3 regions of the Streptomyces sp. NBC_00461 genome follow, and region 2 is predicted to be linked to each of the others. Evidence: riboswitches for the same ligand, from Rfam matches in the RefSeq annotation. Region 2 holds a riboswitch; each other region holds the start of a gene.

Region 1 (4,271 bases), 1.4 Mb from region 2:
CGACCGTCGCCACCGGGGCCCCGTGAGCGTCGGCGATCTCGTCGAGGGCCGCCAGGACCCTGCGGCCGCGTTCCGTGTCCAGGTGCTTGCCGGCGCCCGCGCGGGCGCTCTCGACCGTCGTACCGGGCCGGTACTTGCCGGTGAGGAAGCCCGAGGCAAGGGCGAAGTACGGGACGGCGGCCAGGCCGTACCGCGCGGCGACGTCCTGGAGCTCGCCCTCGTACGTGTCGCGCGAGACCAGGTTGTAGTGGGGCTGGACGGCCACGTACTTGGCCAGGCCCTCGCGGTCGGAGAATTCCAGGGACGCACGGAGCCGCTCGGGAGTGATGTTGGACGCGGCGATGTGCCGCACCTTGCCCGCCTTCACCAGTTCGTCGAGCGCGCCGATGATCTCCTCGACCGGCACCTCCGGCTTGTCGAAGTGCGTGTAGTACAGATCGATGTGGTCGGTGCCGAGGCGGCTCAGGGAGGCGTCCGCGGCGGCCTTGATGTTGGCGGCCGTCAGGCCCGGGAACTCGGGGTGCTGGCTGACCTTGGTCGCGATGACGATGTCGTCGCGGTTACCGCGCGCCCTGACCCACTTGCCGATGATCGTCTCGGACTCGCCGCCCTTGTTGCCGTCGACCCACGCCGAATAGGAGTCGGCGGTGTCGACGAAGTTGCCGCCCGCGGCCGCGTAGGCGTCGAGCACGGCGAAGGACGTGGCCTCGTCGGCGGTCCAGCCGAAGACGTTGCCGCCGAGGGAGAGGGGAAAGACCTCCAGGCCGGAGGAGCCGAGCTTGCGAAGAGAAGTCATGTAGTACGTCAACACCGGCCTCGGAGGGCGATCTTCCGCTACGGCCGCAAAATCCCCGTAAACAAGCGGAGTCAGCGATTCCGACGGCTGGGCAGCGGAAACCGGCGGTCCTGACGTCGGGGGGATGCCGTCAGGACCGCCGGGATCAGAAACAACAGGAAGAACAAAGAGAACAGAGAGAACAGGAAGAACGGGGACAAGCAGAGGTCAGGGGTTGAGGCCCTTGCTGCGCAGCCACGTCATCGGGTCGATGCCGGTGGCCTGCCCGTCCGGGTGGACCTCAAGATGCAGGTGCGGACCGGTCACGTTGCCGGTGGCGCCGACACGCCCGATCACATCGCCCGTGCCGACCTTCTGGCCCACGCTCACGCTGATCGACGACTGGTGGCAGAACCAGAGTTCCGTACCGTCGTCGAGCGTGATGATCGTGCGGTAGCCGTACGATCCCGCCCAGCCGGCCTCCGTGACGGTGCCGCCGTGGACGGCCTTGATGAGCGTGCCCGTGGGGGCGGCGAAGTCGAGACCCGTGTGGTAGCCGGAGGACCACATGGAGCCGGCCTGTCCGAACGTGCCGGTGATCGTGTACGACACGACCGGCAGCTTGAACTGCTTGGCCAGTTCGGCGAGTCTGGCGGCCTCGGCCTTCTTCTTGGCCTCCGCCTCGGCCTTCTCCTTCGCGGCCTGCGCCTTGACCGCGGCCGCCTTCTCCGCCTGGGCGGCGGCGTCGTCGACCTGCTTGGCGAAGACGGCCTCGGTGGCCGACTGGGCCTTGCCTTCGACCTGGACCTGCTGGCTCTCGGCCTGGGCCATGATGCGGTTGCGCAGCGCCTCACCGGCGTCCGCGGCGCCCTGCGCGGTGTCGTCGGAGCTGACGCCGACGGTGCTGAGGGCGGTGGCGGAGCCCTTGGCAGCGTGCGAGGAGCCTCCGAACACGCCGCCCACGGAGGGCAGATCGGGCATGGAGATGGACACCGGGGGCTTGCCGGTGTTGGCGCTGGCCATGCCGCCCGCGCCTACGGCGGCTATGACACCGACGCCGAGAACCGTGGAGCTGCGGGCGAGTCCCCCGCCGCGCTGCTTGGAGACACGGTGCCGGCCGCGTATCGGGCGGAGGGAGTCCTCGGTGGGGTTCCACTCCTCCCACGGGCCCTCGTCGGTGCGGGGGCCGGCGAAGCCGAATGGCTCGGTGCTCGGCACGAACGGCGCTGCCGGGGCAGGCGGGTTGGACGCCACGTGGGCGCGCTCCTTCCTTCCTTCTCGCCTACCGGGTTAGCTGACGGGTTCGGAGCAGGAAGGTCTCCTACGCGCGTATACCTGCCGTAGGTTCACGGCGGCTTCAGCGCGATTCACCCCAGGGTGGTGGTTCCCCGGTTCCCTTGCGGGATTCGGCGCGTGCGCACGGAGCCGTCTCTTGTGACGGCTGGGACGACCGCGCTGCGTTATCGAACGTTAATAGACCCGGGGTGCCGTTTCCAAGCTGTTCGGCTTGATCATTAATGCTTCTTGCCCTGGACGTAGGGCCCATGAGTGGCCAAAAACGGGCGAGTTGACCAAGCCTCAGGATCCACACAGGTATTGACGGTATGTCAGTTGTTATGCGGAGGGCGGTCGCTCGATCACACCCGGTCACATCACGACAGCAGAGGCAGGAGAGACAAGGGGAGGCGCGGAGAGGTGCGGAGAGGTACAGGGAGGTACGGGGAGACAAAGGAAGCGGGAAAACACTCAGGGCCGGAATCCAGTACTGGATTCCGGCCCTGAGCCTTGAGTAGCGGGGACAGGATTTGAACCTGCGACCTCTGGGTTATGAGCCCAGCGAGCTACCGAGCTGCTCCACCCCGCGTCGTTGTGTAACCAGCATACGCCATCCGTGGGGTGCTCAGAACCAAGGTCACGACCGCCGGTCACGACCGCGGGGCACAACCCCGGGTCACGGCCCCGACAGATGCCTGTTCGGCGCCTTGGCCTGCTCCTCGTACTCCGGCAGTACGACGACCTCGACGCCCCGCGACGCCAGCAGCCCGCTCCCGTCCGCCTCCGTGACGAACGTGTCCGGCTCCCGCCACGCCGTGACCACCCGACGTACTCCCGCGTCGAGGATCAGTCGCGCGCACGGCCTGGGCCGGGAGGCGCGGTGGGCGCAGGGCTCCAGGCTGCTGTACACCGTCGCCGCCGCGAGTCTCGGATCGGCCGGGTCGAGCTTGGCCAGGGCCGCCTCCTCGGCGTGCACGACCGGGTCGCCGGCCTCGCGCGAGTGACCGCGGGCCAGCTCCGTGCCGTCGGCGGCGACGATCACCGCGCCCACGCTGAAGGCCGTGCGGGAGGGCGGGCACTGCGCCGCCAGCTCGCAGGCGAGGGCCAGCCAGTGGCGGTCGGCGGCGGCCGGGAGCGGGCCGGTGCCGGGGGCCGTGGGCTCGTAGCGCATGAGGACGACGTCCTCGATCCGCCGGGTCTCCGTCAGGCGCAGGCGGCCACCCTGGTAGGCGCCGGGGCCGAAGAGGCGGGGCGCGTCCGGGTCGCCCACGAAGAGGGGGGCGAGGACGAGCTGGAGTTCGTCGGCGAGGCCCTGCTGCAGGAGCTGGGTGTGGATCGTGCCGCCGCCCTCGACCATCAGGCGCCGTACGCCGCGCGCATCGTGCAGATGCTCCAGGAGCCGCCGCCAGTCGAGGTCGGGGCCGAGCGGGGCGACGTCGGCGGCGAGGCCGAGTGAGCGGGCCCGCCCGGCGCCCTTGTCGGTCGTGAAGACGAGCTTCTCGCCGCCCGTGTGCCAGAACTTGGCGTCCGGGTCCAGGTCGCCGGAACCGCTGACGGTGACCTTGAGGGGGTACTCCGGCTTCCCCGCCGCGACCCGGGCGGCCCGGCGCTCGGGCGAGTTGACCAGCAGCCGCGGGTTGTCGGCGCGGATCGTGCCGGCGCCGACGAGGATCGAGTCGACGGACGCCCGCACCTCGTCCACGCGGTCGAAGTCGGCCGGGGAGGAGAGCAGGAGGCGTTCGGGGCCGGTGTCGTCGAGGTAGCCGTCGAGGGAGACGGCGGCGGACAGCAGGACGTAGGGGTACGGCATCGGACGCGCTCACTCTCGGCGGCGGGCGGGGCGGGCTCGGACGGTCGGGGGCGGGCTCGGCCATGCGGACCGGGCTCGGACGGGCGGGGCTTGGTTCAAGTTTGAAACAAACCTACACTGGGGGCATGACGACTCGCTGGCTCACCTCCAAGGAGCAGCGCGCCTGGCGCGCGTACATCGCCGCTGCGCACCTCCTGGAGGACGCGATCGACCGGCAGCTCCAGCAGGACGCCGGCATGCCGCACCTGTACTACTCCATCCTGGCCAATCTCTCCGAGGTACCCGAGCGGCGGCTGCGGATGACCGATCTCGCCGAGCGGACGAAGATCACCCGAAGTCGGCTGACGTACGCCGTGTCCCGGCTGGAGAAGGACGGTCTGGTCCGGCGCGAGAACTGCAAGTGGGACAAGC
Region 2 (4,271 bases):
TCCGAGTCTAGGGTGCCCCACTGACAGCCCGCCGCCGCCCCGAGAACTTCCGCCGAATCGGGGGTCTCGTGGGCCTCGGTCTCAGAAGCCGCGGATCTTCCAGATCTGGCCGCCCTGCGTCTTCCTGCCCTCCAGGACCGTGCCGTCACGGTCCGCGACCGACCAGGCCGAGACGTAGACCGTGCCGCCCCGCGGGTCGACGGCCACGCCTGCCGGGAAGGGCACCTTCACGTCCGTACGCCTGGCGCCCGAGACCTTGGTCACGACTCCGGCGAAGAGCCGGCTGACGTACAGGTCGCCCCGTTTGTTGAAACCGATGCCCGTGATCGCGCCGAAGCCGGGCTTCCAGCCGAGGATCTTTCCGCTCCAAGGGTCGACCTGCCACGCGCGCGCGGTGGGCTTCGCGGGCTCGCCGTTCAGCTCGCCGACGTAGAGGTTGCCGTCCGGGCCGAGGGCCAGGGAGGCGGGGACGGCCTCGTGCTTGTCGTGGTCCCTGAAGACCGTGAACTGGCGGGCCCTGCCGCTCCTGGACACCACGATCAGGTCGTTGCCGGCCGCGTCCGCGACGATCCCGCGGCCGTCGGGGAGGGCCGGGACGGCGTACGGGTTGGAGTCGACGGCCGTCTTGTGCGGGTTGTACTTCAGTTCCACGGCGGAGATGTCGGCGGCGATCCTCGCCCTGCCACGGTCGATCGACAGCAGCTTGCCGAGCTTGTTCCAGGGCGGGGCAGTGGGCACACCGGCCTCCGGCGGGGCCCGGGTCTCCACACCCCAGACACTGCCGTGGCGGGCCGAGACGCCGTTCAGGCCGACCGCGAAGCCGCCGTCGGGCGCACCGGCCGAGGACGGGCCGTCGACCAGGCGGTGGTGCTTCCAGGCGTCCCCCTCCCGGAAGACCTTGCTGACCGCCGCCGTCAGGCCGATGCAGGTAGGGCCCTCGGGTCCCTCGCCGAGGCACTTCTTTCCGCCGCGGCCGGCCTCGGCGACGTACAGACGGCCGTGGTCGTAGGAGAGCCGGCGCGGATGGTCGAGGCCCTTGGCGATCACGCGGATCACCGGCTTGCCGTCAAAGTGCCCGCCGGAGGCGCTCGCGGGTGCGATGCCCGCGGTGGCGGCCAGGGCGACCGATGCGCCGATGTGCCGATGTGCCGATGTGCCGATGACGAGTGCTGCACGCTTTGTCATGGTCGTACCCCCTCACCCGCCGCGGCATCTGACCGCGGCTGGCTGGAAGTTAGCGCCAGGAAGCGGGCGCATGCCGCCAGCCCGGTCAAAATACGTATAAATCTACGCAGATCATTCCGTAAGGACCACGTTGCGCGACGTCCTGACCCAAGGTCACGAAAACGTATCGGGCATATCGAACATCAACCTTCACACGGGCCACACGAGTTGGCTACCGTTCCGAGCAGGCCGCACGACACCCACCGGCGAACGTCGCCGGGCCGCGCAGCCTCCGCCGAGTCCGGTGTGCCGCCGCGCATCCGGAGCCGGGGACCCACCGATCCCGGGGTGAATCGGTCCGACTCCCATCCGGGGGCGGACCATAGGGCAACCCTTCCGAACCACCCGCCCGAACCCGACAGCTAACTCGGTAGGCGGAACGTGGAAGGAGTCGCCTCCCTTGGCGTCGCACCGTAAGTCACGCCCCGCTGTAACGCGCGTAGCAGGCATACGCACCCCCGCTCTCGCCACGGCCGCCCTCACCTCCGTGGCCCTGCTGTCCCAGTCGGCCAATGCCGCCCCCGCCACCGACGGGCAGCCCAGTCTCGAGGAGGTCGAGAAGAAGGTCGACGACCTCTACCGCCAGGCGGAGTCGGCCACCGAGAAGTACAACGCGGCCAAAGAGAAGACCACGACGCAGCGCAAGCGCGTCGACACCCTCCTCGACGATGTCGCCCAGCGCGCCCAGAAGCTCAACGCGGAGCGGGAGGAACTCGGTTCCTACGCCGCCGCCCAGTACCGGACCGGCGCAGCCGCACCCGACACGGCGACCTTCCTGCTCGCCGACTCGCCGCAGGACTACTTCGACCAGACGCAGCTGATGGGCCGGCTGACCTCCCGCCAGAAGAGCGCGGTCGACGACTACTTCACCGAGCAGTCCGCGACGATGAAGAAGCGGCAGGAGGCCTCCAAGAGCCTTCAGACGCTCACCGAGACACAGAGCGACCTGCAGACGGCCAAGTCCACGGTGCAGGCGAAGCTCTCCGGCGCGCGCGAGCTGCTGTCGAAGCTGACCGCCGAGGAGAAGGCGCGTCTCGCGGCGATCCAGCGGAAGAAGGAGCAGGAGGCCGCGCGCAAGGCGGCGGAGCTGGCCGAGCGACAGGCGGCCGAGCAGAAGGCCAAGGAGGAGGCCTCGGCCGGCGGGAGCGGTTCCTCCGCGGACTCGGGCAGCACCTCCGGCACCGGCTCCTCGTACGCCACGAAGGCCGAGAAGACGCTCGCCTTCGCCCGTGCGCAGATCGGCAAGCCGTACGTCTGGGGCGCCACCGGCCCCGGCTCCTACGACTGCTCCGGCCTCACCCAGGCCGCCTGGAAGGCCGCCGGCGTCAGCCTCCCGCGCACCACCTACGACCAGGTGAACGCCGGCACCACCGTCCCCCTGGCCGACGCACAGCCGGGCGACCTGATCTTCTTCTACGACGACATCAGCCACGTCGGCATCTACATCGGCAACGGCATGATGATCCACGCCCCGAAGCCCGGTGCGTACGTCCGCGAGGAGTCGGTCTACTACGGCGGCGAATCGATCATCCACAGCGTGGTGCGGCCGGCCTGAGGCACCCGGGAGCGGGGCACGCGCGCGTGCAGGTGTTTTTGGACCCACGCGCGCGTGCCCCGCGCCCCCGGGGCGGCAGGGCTCCCTAGGCTCGGCCCCATGTCCGCCTCCTCCGCTTTCCGCGCCTGGTGGGCGCAGCGTCCGCCGGCGGCCGGGGCCGCCGTGATGGCGACCGGCATCGTGTCGGTCGGGCTGCATCTGACGGGGTACGAGGTGGTGTCGCGGATCGCCCTGGTCCTGGCCTGTGTCGCCTGGGTGGGGATGGCCGCGGACTTCGCCGTGCGTCTGGTGCGGGACCGGGAGAAGTGGCTGGCGGAGGCGCGGACACCGGACTCGCTCACCGCCGTCGCGGCGACCGCCGTCCTCGGGACCCGGTTCTCCGCCCTCGGATGGCAGGCCCTCGCCGAGGCCCTGCTCGCGCTGGCGACCGTGCTGTGGCCCGTGCTGCTCGTCGACGTCGTACGGCACTGGTGGCATCGCATGCCGGGCTCGGTGTTCCTGTGTTGCGTGGCCACACAAGGGCTCGCGGTGCTCGGCGCCACGCTCGCCGCAGCCGAGACGACGGCATGGCTCGCGCACGCGGCACTCGTGCTGTTCTGGCTCGGGCTCGTGCTCTACGGCTTCGCGCTGACCCGCTTCGACCTGCGGCAGCTCACTCAGGGCCACGGGGACCACTGGGTGGCGGGCGGTGCGCTCGCCATCTCGGCGCTCGCCGGATCGAGGCTTCTCACCGCGGACAGCGCACGCCTGTACCTGTGGAACGACGACGACCGCGGCGTCCTGCGCGCCGTCACCGTCGCGCTGCTCGTGCTCGACATCGCCTGGTGCGCCGTACTGCTGGTCGCGGAGGTGGTCCGGCCGCGGCTCGGCTACGACGCGCGCCGCTGGGCGACCGTGTTCCCGATCGGGATGACGGCGGCGGCCGTGCTGTCCGCCTCCGCCGCCCTCGACGTCCCGTGGCTCAAGGGGCCCGGGCAGGTGCTGCTGTGGATCGCCGTGGCGGCATGGGTGGCCGTCGCCGCGGGGGCCGTCACCTCGGCCCGCGTCGGCATCAGGTCCACAGCACCGCGATGAAGATGTTCGCCGTGGTGAGCAGGCCCACCACCCCGAACATGCTCTTGTCGACCGTCTCGTCGTCCCGCTTCACATAGACCAGGCCGAGGATCACGACCAGCAGGGCCAGTTTCAGGCCGATCTTGACGGTGTTGACGTGATGGCCGTCGGCCTGGTTGAGGCCGACCAGGATCGCGCCGGTGACCAGCATCGTCAGCGCCCCGTGCAGCATGCCGGGGACGAAGCGGGCCGTGCCCTGCCCCATCGCCTTCATCTGGGTGAGGAAGCCGCCGAGCAGCGCGGCGATGCCGATGATGTGCAGGCCGACGAAGAGATGGATGAGTACGTCCATGAGGCCGGAGCTTAAACAGGGGCTCACGGGGCGTCCGACACCGCCCCGCCCTTCACCTCGTGGACCGTGCATATATGCGGGGCGGCG
Region 3 (4,271 bases), 1.2 Mb from region 2:
ACGATCGAGGCCGGCGACGACACCACGGAGGCGGCCAAGTGACCGAGCTCACCACGATGGAGTTCCACCCGCAGCCCCAGGCCGGCGAGGCAAGGCCCTGGGCCTTCCCCGCCCCGGAGCGCGGCGCGCTCGGCAACGGCCTGACCGTCCTGCGCTGCCACCGCCCCGGCCAGCAGGTCGTCGCCGTAGAGGTGCTCCTGGCCGCGCCCCTGGAGGCCGAGCCGGCCGGTTTCGAAGGCGTCGCCACGATCATGGCGCGGGCCTTCTCCGAGGGCACCGACAAGCACTCCGCCGAGGACTTCGCCGCCGAACTGGAGCGCTGCGGCGCCACCCTCGACGCGCACGCCGACCACCCGGGTCTGCGCCTGAGCCTCGAAGTGCCGGCCTCCCGCCTCGCCAAGGCGCTCGGTCTGCTCGCCGACGCCCTCAGGGCACCCGCCTTCGCCGACAGCGAGATCGAGCGGCTGGTCCGCAACCGCCTGGACGAGATCCCGCACGAGCTGGCCAACCCCTCCCGCCGAGCCGCCAAGGAGCTCTCCAAGGAGCTGTTCCCGGCGACCTCGCGCATGTCGCGCCCGCGCCAGGGCACCGAGGAGACCGTCGAGAAGATCGACTCGGCGGCCGTACGCGCCTTCTACGACCGGCACGTCAGGCCCGCCACGGCCACCGCCGTCGTCGTCGGCGACCTCACCGGCATCGACCTGGACGCGCTGCTCGGCGAGACCCTGGGCGCCTGGACGGGCTCCGGGGGCGAGTCCCGTCCGGTACCGCCGATCACCGCCGACGACACCGGGCGCGTGATCATCGTGGACCGTCCCGGCTCGGTCCAGACGCAGCTGCTCATCGGACGCGTCGGCCGCGACCGGCACGACCGTGTGTGGCCCGCGCAGGTGCTCGGTACGTACTGCCTGGGCGGCACCCTCACCTCCCGTCTGGACCGCGTCCTGCGCGAGGAGAAGGGCTACACCTACGGTGTGCGCGCGTTCGGCCAGGTCCTCAGGTCCGCCCCGGACGGCTCCGGCGCCGCGATGCTCGCGATCAGCGGCTCCGTCGACACCCCGAACACCGGCCCGGCGCTCGACGACCTTTGGAAGGTGCTGCGCACGCTCGCCGAGGGCGGCCTCACCGACGCCGAGCGCGATGTCGCCGTACAGAACCTCGTCGGGGTGGCGCCGCTGAAGTACGAGACCGCGGCGGCCGTGGCGAGCACGCTGGCCGACCAGGTCGAGCAGCACCTGCCGGACGACTACCAGGCGACGCTGTACCAGCAGCTCGCCGCCACCGGCACCGTGGAGGCCACCGCGGCGGCCGTCAGCGCCTTCCCCGTGGACCGTCTGGTGACCGTCCTCGTCGGTGACGCGGCCGAGATCAAGGAGCCCGTCGAGGCCCTGGGGATCGGCGAAGTCACCGTCGTGGCAGCCGAGTAGAGGACCGGTCGGCGCCACGCGCGTGGGGGCCCTGGTGACTGATGAGTCACCAGGGCCCCCTAATGTCCGAATTGGGGGAGAGGTTGCCTGTCTGACCTGTGGCATGCACTACAAAACGCGTGATCCGTTTGGGAATTGAAAGTCGCCCCGCTTAGCGTCATCCGGTCTGTCCGTCAGGCACAGCGCCGCATCCGCGGCACCGGACAGTCATCGCCGAGTCCCCCTATGGCGCGAGCCAGGGGAGCCGGGGACCCACCGCAGTCCCTGGGGTGAATCGGACGCCCGCGCCCAGCGAGGGGGTCCGTAGGAGACCTTCCTGCTCCGAACCCGTCAGCTAACCCGGTAGGCGAGAGGGAAGGAAAGGAACAGCCACCACATGGCGTTCACGCGCGCCACCGGGAAGCACCGTCGTCCCACGCGGATGCACCGCACCACCACCCGCGCCGCAGGGGTCGCGGCTCTCGCCGCCACCGGCGTCGTCGGCGCCCAGGCCGCTCCGGCCCTCGCCGCCGAGAGCTCCGTCGAGCAGACCGGCCTCAACCCTGTCATCACCATCGGCGACACGATCGCCGACAAGATCGACGCCCAGGCCGACGCCCAGAAGCAGGCCGCCGAGGAGGCCGCCCGCAAGAAGGCGGCCCTGGAGGCGGCGCGCAAGAAGGCCGCCGCGAAGGCCGAGGCGGAGCGCGAGGCCAAGGAGCGCGCCGCGCGCGAGGCAGAGCGCAAGCGCCTCAACACCTTCGTCGCGCCGATCTCGAACTCGTACGTCTCGACGGGCTACAAGACCGGCGGCTCCCTGTGGTCCTCCGGCAGCCACACGGGCATCGACTTCCACGCCGCGAGCGGCACGACCGTCCACGCGGTCGGCGCCGGCACCGTCGTCGAGACCGGCTGGGGCGGCGCCTACGGCAACCAGATAGTGATCAGGATGCACGACGGCATGTACACCCAGTACGGCCACCTGTCGTCCATCGGTGTCTCGGTGGGCCAGACGGTCACCCCGGGGCAGCAGATAGGCGTCTCCGGCGCGACCGGCAACACCACCGGACCGCACCTGCACTTCGAGGCCCGTACGACCGCCGAGTACGGCTCGGACATCGACCCCGTCGCCTACCTGCGCTCGCACGGCGTGAACGTCTGACGACGGATCGCAGGACAACGGCGAAACCCCGGCTCCACCAGCCGGGGTTTCGCCGTTTTCCGTAGCCCTGCTGTCCAAAAAATATCCATGGATTCCGGCCTCCCGTCGGAAATTCCGGCTCTGTGCAATAGAGTCACGGAACACACGTCAATCATCGACGTTTCACGGGGATTAAGTCGGAGGTCGGTCATGCGTATTCCGGCGCACTCGGTGTGCACGGCGATCCGGGACGACATCGTCGCCGGTGTCCACGAGCGTGGCGGCCGCCTCACCGAGGAAGTTCTGGCCCGCCGCTACGGCGTCTCGCGCGTTCCCGTCCGCGAGGCCCTGCGCACGCTGGAGGCCGAGGGCTTCGTGGTGACCCGACGGCACGCGGGCGCCTGCGTGGCGGAACCGACCGAGCAGGAGGCCGCCGACCTGCTGGAGATGCGCATGCTCCTGGAGCCGCTCGGTGCCTCACGGGCCGCCCAGCGGCGCACCGAGGCCCATCTCAAGGTCCTGCGCGGCCTGGTGAGACTGGGCCAGGAGCGGGCCAGGAGGGGCAACAGCGAGGATCTGCGCTCCCTGGGGAACTGGTTCCACGAGACGCTCGCCCAGGCCTCCGGCAGCCCCGCGCTGACTTCGATGCTGACCCAGCTGCGCCACAAGATCGCCTGGATGTACGCCGTGGAGGCGCCCGCCGACCCCGTGGAGTCCTGGGCGGAGCACGGCGCGATCGTCGACGCCGTGGCCCGCGGCGACAGCGAGCGCGCGCGGGCGGTCACGACGCTGCACACCGAGCGTTCCAGCGGGGTGCACCGGCTGCGATTCGCCCCCGGTGCCGATCGCGCCGACCGTGTGAGGAACTCGCAACATGCCGTAAACATGTCGAGCCTGCGTCATTAACACGGGCGCCGTATACAAAGACAAGAGAATTCGCGGGGGTTTATCGATGCTGCCCGCGATCGAGAATTCCACGGTCTCGGAACAAGAAATGCGAAGGGCTCGCCCGGTAATTCGGACGAGCCCTTCTGCGGTGCCGTGATCAGACGGTCTCGGGGAGCTCCTCGAGACCTTCGGAGACCAGCTTGGCCAGACGGTCGAGTGCGGCGTCCGCACCCTCGGCGTCGGAGGCGAGGACGATCTCCTCGCCACCCTGGGCGCCCAGGCCCAGGACGGCCAGCATGGAGGCCGCGTTGACGGGGTTGCCGTCGGCCTTGGCGATCGTCACGGGGATACCTGCGGCCGTGGTGGCCCGGACGAAGATGGATGCGGGGCGGGCGTGGAGGCCCTCGGCCCAGCCGACGTTGACGCGGCGCTCAGCCATGTGATGCTGCCCTTCAGAGTCTCAGGGTTGTCTAGACCAGTTTCCCACAACGTGAAGCATGTCCGGAGCGGTCCTTCGTCCCGTCCGGGGCGGGTCGTCGGACCGCGGCCTCGGCCCGACTTGCGTCCTTGTTCAGTTCTCCGCGGACTGCCGTGTTCTCCACAGACTGCCTCGCGCCGTTGTCGGACGCGAGCCGTACTCTGGGGCCCATGCAGACCTCGCCGGACCGGCACGAGTACCCCGCGCACTGGGAGGCCGACGTGGTGCTGCGCGACGGCGGCACCGCGCGCATCCGCCCCATCACCGTTGATGACGCCGAGCGCCTGGTCAGCTTCTACGAGCAGGTGTCGGACGAGTCGAAGTACTACCGCTTCTTCGCGCCCTACCCTCGCCTGTC

The links. A riboswitch is a leader RNA that binds a small molecule or an ion and turns the genes downstream of it on or off. The one in region 2 is predicted to bind cyclic di-AMP.
Region 1: it holds a riboswitch for cyclic di-AMP, as region 2 does, so the genes downstream of both, OG870_RS21995 (M23 family metallopeptidase) here and OG870_RS28655 (C40 family peptidase) in region 2, are expected to answer to the same signal.
Region 3: it holds a riboswitch for cyclic di-AMP, as region 2 does, so the genes downstream of both, OG870_RS33835 (M23 family metallopeptidase) here and OG870_RS28655 (C40 family peptidase) in region 2, are expected to answer to the same signal.

Annotation. Positions count from the first base shown of each region.
Region 1 is NZ_CP107902.1:4,706,416-4,710,686, forward strand. Features, by position in the region: gene OG870_RS21990 (aldo/keto reductase) at 1-796, opposite strand, end outside; gene OG870_RS21995 (M23 family metallopeptidase) at 1,004-2,029, opposite strand; cyclic di-AMP (ydaO/yuaA leader) riboswitch at 2,040-2,197, opposite strand; tRNA gene OG870_RS22000 (tRNA-Met) at 2,566-2,639, opposite strand; gene OG870_RS22005 (dihydrofolate reductase family protein) at 2,727-3,860, opposite strand; gene OG870_RS22010 (MarR family winged helix-turn-helix transcriptional regulator) at 3,986-4,271, shown strand, end outside.
Region 2 is NZ_CP107902.1:6,083,101-6,087,371, reverse strand. Features, by position in the region: gene OG870_RS28660 (ScyD/ScyE family protein) at 82-1,185, opposite strand; cyclic di-AMP (ydaO/yuaA leader) riboswitch at 1,465-1,616, shown strand; gene OG870_RS28655 (C40 family peptidase) at 1,625-2,779, shown strand; gene OG870_RS28650 (tellurite resistance/C4-dicarboxylate transporter family protein) at 2,879-3,853, shown strand; gene OG870_RS28645 (hypothetical protein) at 3,831-4,184, opposite strand.
Region 3 is NZ_CP107902.1:7,257,755-7,262,025, forward strand. Features, by position in the region: gene OG870_RS33825 (M16 family metallopeptidase) at 1-42, shown strand, start outside; gene OG870_RS33830 (M16 family metallopeptidase) at 39-1,427, shown strand; cyclic di-AMP (ydaO/yuaA leader) riboswitch at 1,629-1,791, shown strand; gene OG870_RS33835 (M23 family metallopeptidase) at 1,804-2,568, shown strand; gene OG870_RS33840 (GntR family transcriptional regulator) at 2,758-3,453, shown strand; gene OG870_RS33845 (HPr family phosphocarrier protein) at 3,593-3,874, opposite strand; gene OG870_RS33850 (bifunctional acetate--CoA ligase family protein/GNAT family N-acetyltransferase) at 4,084-4,271, shown strand, end outside.